Regions from separate parts of the Xanthomonas sp. WHRI 1810A genome, predicted to be linked through region 2. Evidence: predicted binding sites of a transcription regulator. Region 2 holds the regulator's gene; the other holds the start of a gene.
What was found. Region 2 encodes FliA, which starts transcription of late flagellar genes. Its sites were predicted from a motif close to TAAAGTTTNNCNNNCNNNGGCCGATAA; they were not measured.
Positions count from the first base shown of each region.

Region 1: a site for FliA is predicted at 2,153-2,179, ahead of ABQX22_RS07465 (methyl-accepting chemotaxis protein). Genes of this name have one in related genera too.

Region 1 is NZ_JBEGED010000003.1:303,896-307,307, reverse strand. It holds gene ABQX22_RS07475 (NorM family multidrug efflux MATE transporter) at 1-1,029, opposite strand, end outside; gene ABQX22_RS07470 (LysR substrate-binding domain-containing protein) at 1,192-2,112, shown strand; gene ABQX22_RS07465 (methyl-accepting chemotaxis protein) at 2,289-3,412, shown strand, end outside.
Region 2 is NZ_JBEGED010000005.1:136,691-140,102, forward strand. It holds gene ABQX22_RS09920 (chemotaxis protein CheA) at 1-290, opposite strand, end outside; gene ABQX22_RS09925 (protein phosphatase CheZ) at 415-1,182, opposite strand; gene cheY (chemotaxis response regulator CheY) at 1,223-1,609, opposite strand; gene fliA (RNA polymerase sigma factor FliA) at 1,761-2,501, opposite strand; gene fleN (flagellar synthesis regulator FleN) at 2,498-3,331, opposite strand.

The DNA.
Region 1 (3,412 bases), on a different contig from region 2:
CAGGCTGATGACGGCGTGGGGCGCCAGCCAGAACAGAAACGCGAACGCCAGCATCACCAGCCCGCCGAAAGCGATGCCCATGCGCCCGGCGGTGCGCGCCAGCAGCAGGTTGCCAGCGCCGTAGTGCAGACCGATGCGCATGGTGACGGCATAGGAAATCCCCACCGGGATCATGAACGCCATCGACACCGACTGCAGCGAGATCTGGTGCGCGGCCATCTGGGCGCTGCCCATCGCCCCCATGCAGAACGCCGCGAAGGTGAACAAGCCCACTTCCACCGCGTACGTCCCGCCAATGGGCAAGCCCAGGCGCCACAGCTCTTTCAGGCAACTGCGCGACAGGTTCATCAGCCCCACATGGAGCGGGTAGGCGGCGTACGCCCGGTGATAGCGAATGTGCAGCGCCAGAATGATCGCCATGGCATTGGTGACAATCGCGGTCACCAGGCCAATCCCCATCAGCCCCCAATGGGGCAGACCGAACAGGCCGTGAATGAACGCGTAGTTGAGTGCGAAGTTGGCGGCGGCGCCGCCGAGGCTGATTGCCATGACCGGGCCGGCCCGGCCTAGCGCACTGGTGAAGCCGCGCAGCGCCATGAAGCTCAGCAGGCCGGGGAGGGCGAGGGGGAGGGTGATCAGGAACTGGCTGGCCATGTGCACGTTGGCTTCGTCCTGACCCAGTTTCAGCAGAATCGGCTCGAGGTTCCAGAGGATCAGCGCTGCGATCAGCGCCATGCCCCACGCCAGCCAGAAGCCGGCTTGAGCCAGGGTGGTCACGCCCTTCACATCGTTGGCGCCGTGACGAATCGCCACCAGTGTGCCGACCGCTGCCATGACGCCGACGCAGAAAAAAGAAATGAAGTTGTAGCTGGCTGCCCCCAGGCCACCGCCGGCCAGGGCTTCCGGGCCCAGCTGACCCATCATCACCGTGTCGGTGAAGACCATGAGCATGTGCGCCATCTGGGATGTAATCAGCGGCCCGGCCAGACGCAGGATGATCCAGAGTTCTTTAAAGGCGTGTGCGTGCATGGTCGTGGCGCTCGGGGGCAGGTGTCGATAAGCCGGTCATTCTGGTGGGTAAGGTGTTTGCGCACAAAGGGATAAATCCGATCCATAGCATGATTAATACTCATGCTGAGTTTGAGCTACAGTGACGTCCAGCCCCGCCGCAATGCAAAGAGGAAGCCCCGAATGTCTCGAAGTCTTGCGCCGTTGTATGCGTTACGTGCATTTGAAGCGGCAGCACGTCACGCCTCGTTCACCCGTGCTGCCGAGGAGCTTTCGATTACGCAAAGCGCCGTGAGCCGGCATATCCGTACCCTGGAAGATTACTTTGCCTGCCGGCTGTTTCAGCGCAACGGTCGCAACCTGCAACTGACGGAAGCGGCGCGCACGCTGCTGCCGGGCATCCGCGAGGGGTTTTCCGCGCTGGAGCGGGCATGCAGCACGCTGCTGGCCGAAGAGGGGATCTTGCGCATGAAGGCGCCTTCCACCCTGACCATGCGCTGGCTGTTGGCGCGGCTGAGCCGCTTTCGTCATCTGCAGGTGGGCAACGAAGTCCAGCTGACCAGCGCCTGGATGGACATCGATAATGTGGATTTCACTCAGGAGCCGTTCGACTGTGCGGTGTTGCTCAGTCGAGGGCATTTTCCGCCGGACTGGGAAGCGACATGCCTGTTTCCCGAGCTGCTGATTCCGGTGGGCGCGCCGACATTGCTGGAAGACAAACCGTGGGATGTCCAGCGGCTGGCCAGCGCCGAACTGCTCCACCCAACCCCGGACCGGCGCGATTGGCGCTTCTGGCTGGAGCGTATGGGCCTGTCTGATCAGGTTTCGCTCAAGGGCGGCCAGGTGTTCGACACCCTTGAGCTGGGCATGATTGCGGCAGCGCGAGGGTATGGCGTGTCCATGGGCGACTTGCTGATGGTGGCCGAGGACGTTGCACAAGGGCGCTTGAGTTTGCCGTGGCGCACGGCGGTGGTCAGTGGTGAAAACTACTATCTGGTCTGGCCGAGGACGCGTCCTGGCGGAGAGCGCCTGCGCCGGCTGAGCGACTTCTTACTGAACGAGGTGCACGCCATGTCGCTGCCGGATGTGACGATCCTGAAATAGCCTGTAACCGCTGATCGGCCGTAGTGTCCCTGTGTAGGACTCAAGTATTTCCGACGTCGGCCGAATCCGTCTTATCAGAGTCATGCGTCAGCAACGGCTCACCAAGCTTGTTCATTTGAAAGTCCGAACATGCGCTGGGGGTCGATTGACTCCAGTGTTTCGGTCAGGGAGTCGTCATGTCTAAACCTCGCGCCCGTATCGCAACCCAACTAGGTGTCGCGCTGGCTGTCATCCTTGCCGTCGTGATCAGCGGCAGTACGCTGTTCGCCTTGCGCTCACTGGATAACGCGAACCTGGCGATCCGGGAAGAACACATGGGCAGCGAGGCAAGACTGCTGGCCGATCAGCTCAATACCTTCCACAGCACCTTGCGCGACAGTACCCAGCGCCTGAGCGGCTTGTTCGAGAAGCGCTTTACCAACGGCCTGACCTTGCAGGCAGACCAGTCGATCACGGTCGGGTCCTTGCAGACACCTGCTTTGCTGCTCAACGGTAACCCGCTGAACAACGACTTCGCCGAGGTCGACGACTTCCGCAGCATAACGGCGGGCGTGGCGACTGTATTCGTGCGCAGTGGCGACGATTTCGTACGCATCAGCACCTCCCTGACCAAGCAGGACGGTTCCCGCGCGATGGGTACGGTTCTGGACCACAAGCATCCTGCTTATGAGCGCCTGCTGGCGGGTCAGGGCTACGTCGGCCGCGCGCTGCTTTTCGATCGCTCGTACATGACCCAATACTCCCCGGTGCGGGATGCTGCGGGCAAAGTCATCGCCGTGCTGTTCGTAGGGTTCGATTACACCGACGCCCAGAAAGCGCAGTTCGATAACCTCAAAAGCTTCCGCATTGGCGCGACCGGCTCGCTGGCGCTGCTCGATGAACAAAATCAGTGGCTGGTGCCGCCGGCGGGCGTGAAGGATCTGGATCAGGCGAGCAAAACCCTGGCCGGCTTCATCAAACATCCAGGCAAAGGCCGCTACTGGCAGGATGCAGGCAGTGATTTCTACACCGTGGTCCAGCCGTTTCCGGGTGGACCCTGGTCGGTGATGGCGACCATGCCGAAAGCGGAAATCAGTGCAGTGACCTGGAGTGTTGGCACCCAGTTGGCCATTGGCAGCCTGTTGTCGATGCTGATCGCGGTCGGTGCGGCGATCTGGTTGCTGCGCAGCAAGCTCAAGCCGTTGTCCGATCTGGTCAATCAGGCCCAGGCGTTGGGTGGGGGCGATCTGAGCGTGCGTTCGACGGTGACCAGCCACGATGAAATCGGACAATTGGCCGGCAGCTTCAACAAGATGGGCGA
Region 2 (3,412 bases):
TCCAGGGCTTCAAGCACCACGTCCATGAGCTCGGAATCGACCCGGCGCTCACCTTTGCGCAGGATGTCGAAGACGTTTTCGGCGATGTGGCAGCATTCAACCAGCTCATTGAGCTGGAGGAAGCCGGCGCCCCCTTTTACAGTGTGAAAACCGCGAAAAATTGCATTGAGCAAGTCAGCGTCATCCGGGCGGCTTTCCAGCTCGACCAGTTGCTCGGACAGTTGCTCCAGAATCTCGCCGGCCTCAACCAGAAAATCCTGAAGGATTTCTTCATCGGCGCCGAAGCTCATTGGGGGGGTGCTCCTAAAATTTAACCGTCAACCGATCCAGGTCGTGGGCTAAGCCGTCAGTGGGGGTGATCCGGGGGCGGTCAAACATCACGCCGCCGGCTCACCACCGCTGTTGACTCAGAACCTAGAAACCCAGGCTGGATAGCAGATCGTCTACATCATCCTGACCGGATACGACGTCTTCACGTTTATCGGCATGAATCTGCGGACCTTCACCCTTGGAGTGAAGTTTTTCCTGTTCTTTTTGCTGACGGAAGACTTCCTGGTCGTGTTCGATGCCCGCGAAGCGGTCGACCTGGCTGGCCATGAGTACCAGCTTGAGCAGGTTGCTCTCGACTTCGGTCACCAACTGCGTCACGCGCTTGATCACCTGACCGGTGAGGTCCTGGTAATCCTGGGCCAGCAGAATGTTGTTCAGGTGGCCCGCCACTTCGTGGGTCTCCTGCTCGCTGCGGGTCAGGAACGTGTCGACACGGCGGGCCAGGTCGCGAAACTCTTCGGCACTGATCTCGCGCCGCATGAAGCGGCCCCAGTCGGCGCTCAAGGCCTGGGCGTCGGTGGTGAGCCCGTTCATCAACGGGGTGCTTTGCTCCACCAGATCCATGGTCCGATTGGCTGCGTTCTCGGTCAGCCGGACCACGTACGACAAGCGCTCTGTCGCGTCGGTGATCTGAGAGACCTCTTCGGCCTGGGGCATGCTCGGGTCGATCTGGAAGTTGACGATGGCGCTGTGCAGCTCACGCGTCAGCTTGCCGACTTCCTGATACAGGCCGCGATCCCGGGTCTGGTTCAGCTCATGGATCAGTTGCACGGCGTCGCCGAACTTGCCTTTTTCAAGGCTTTCGACCAGCTGCTGTGCGTGTTTCTTCAGGGTTGACTCAAAGTCACCCATTGTCGAATCTTTGGAATCCATAGCGCCCTCGCAGCGAACATCAGCTATTGACGCGCTCGAATATCTTCTCGATTTTTTCTTTCAGTACTTGCGCTGTGAAAGGCTTGACGACGTACCCGTTGACACCGGCCTGTGCGGCTTCGATGATCTGCTCACGCTTGGCTTCAGCGGTGACCATCAACACCGGCAGACTGCGCAGGCGCTCGTCGGCACGCACCTGACGCAGCAGGTCGATGCCGGACATGCCCGGCATGTTCCAGTCGGTCACCAGAAAATCAAACGAGCCGCTTTGCAACATCGGCAAGGCGGTGATGCCGTCATCTGCTTCGGCCGTGTTGGTGAACCCAAGGTCACGCAACAGGTTTTTTATGATCCGCCGCATCGTTGAGAAGTCATCAACGATGAGGATTTTCATGTTCTTGTCCAATTCGACCTCCAAGCAGTCTTTAACGCGTCCAGCACCTGGACGCGCGTTCAATCAATACCGGCACAGCTCGCTGACCGGGCTGCACGAAACCACGACGGGCTTGGCAAATAAATGCGGCAGAACACGACACGCAACGTGCGTTGCGGGTCTGTCAACGTGCTCGCCATTCTCCCAGACGCCCTCGCAAACGCGCGGCGCACTGGCTGTGCAACTGGCTGACCCGTGATTCGCTGACACCCAGGACCTCACCGATTTCCTTGAGGTTCAGCTCTTCGTCGTAGTACAGCGCCAACACCAGGCGTTCACGCTCTGGCAGATTGGCGATGGCCTCGGCCAACGCGCTCTGGAAACGCTCGTCTTCCAGATCCCGCGACGGCTCGAGCGACTGGCTTGCGCCGTCCTCGTGCAGCCCTTCATGTTCGCCGTCCTGTAACAGGTCGTCGAAACTGAACAGCCGGCTGCCCAAGGTATCGTTCAAAATCCCGTAGTAATCGTCGAGACTCAATTGGAGTTCGGCCGCAACTTCGTGATCTTTAGCGTCACGCCCGGTTTTCGCTTCGATTGAACGAATCGCGTCGCTGACCATGCGCGTGTTGCGGTGCACCGAGCGAGGCGCCCAGTCACCCTTGCGCACTTCATCGAGCATCGCGCCACGGATACGAATCCCGGCGTAGGTTTCAAAGCTGGCGCCTTTGGTGGAGTCGTACTTGGTCGACACTTCGAGCAGCCCGATCATGCCGGCCTGGATCAAGTCTTCGACCTGCACGCTGGCTGGCAGACGCGCCAGCAAGTGATAGGCAATCCGCTTGACCAAGGGCGCATAGCGCTCGATCAGCTCATACTGGGAATCACGGGACGATTTGCTGTACATGCGATACCCACTTGCTGTCATGACACTGGCCCTGCGCTGGTCTGATGCACCAGGCGTTCGACGAAAAATTCGAGATGCCCACGCGGATTGGCCGGCAGCGGCCAGGTGTCCACTTTCTGCGCGATGGCCTTGAACGCCAGCGAGCACTTGGAACGGGGAAACGCTTCGTACACCGCGCGTTGTTTCTGCACGGCCTTGCGCACGCATTCGTCGTACGGCACCGCGCCTACGTACTGCAGGGCGACGTCGAGGAAGCGGTCGGTGACCTTGGTCAGCTTGGCGAACAGGTTGCGACCTTCCTGCGGGCTCTGTGCCATGTTGGCCAGGACCCGGAAACGGTTCATGCCGTAGTCGCGGTTGAGCAACTTGATCAGGGCGTAGGCGTCCGTGATCGAGGTCGGCTCGTCGCACACCACCAGCAGCACTTCCTGGGCGGCGCGCACGAAACTCACCACCGACTCGCCGATCCCGGCAGCGGTGTCGATCACCAGCACGTCCAGGTTGTCGCCGATGTCGCTGAACGCCTGAATCAGCCCTGCGTGTTGCGCCGGGGTCAGGTGGACCATGCTCTGGGTGCCGGACGCCGCCGGCACGATGCGGATACCGCCCGGGCCCTGCAGCAGGACGTCGCGCAGCTCGCATCGACCTTCAACGACGTCGGCAAGGGTGCGTTTTGGCGTAAGCCCCAGCAGCACGTCGACGTTGGCCAGACCCAGATCGGCGTCCAGCAACATGACGCGGCGTCCAAGCTCGGCCAGCGCCAGTGAAAGGTTCACCGACACGTTCGTCTTGCCTACGCCACCTTTGCCACCGGTCACTGCAATAACCTGTACGGGATGCATGCTGCCCATGTTAATTGTTTACCTTGTCTTGCTTAGACCTAAGCCACATGTCGGGCTGCACGTTCGTGGTACGAACAATGCCTGGCAGAC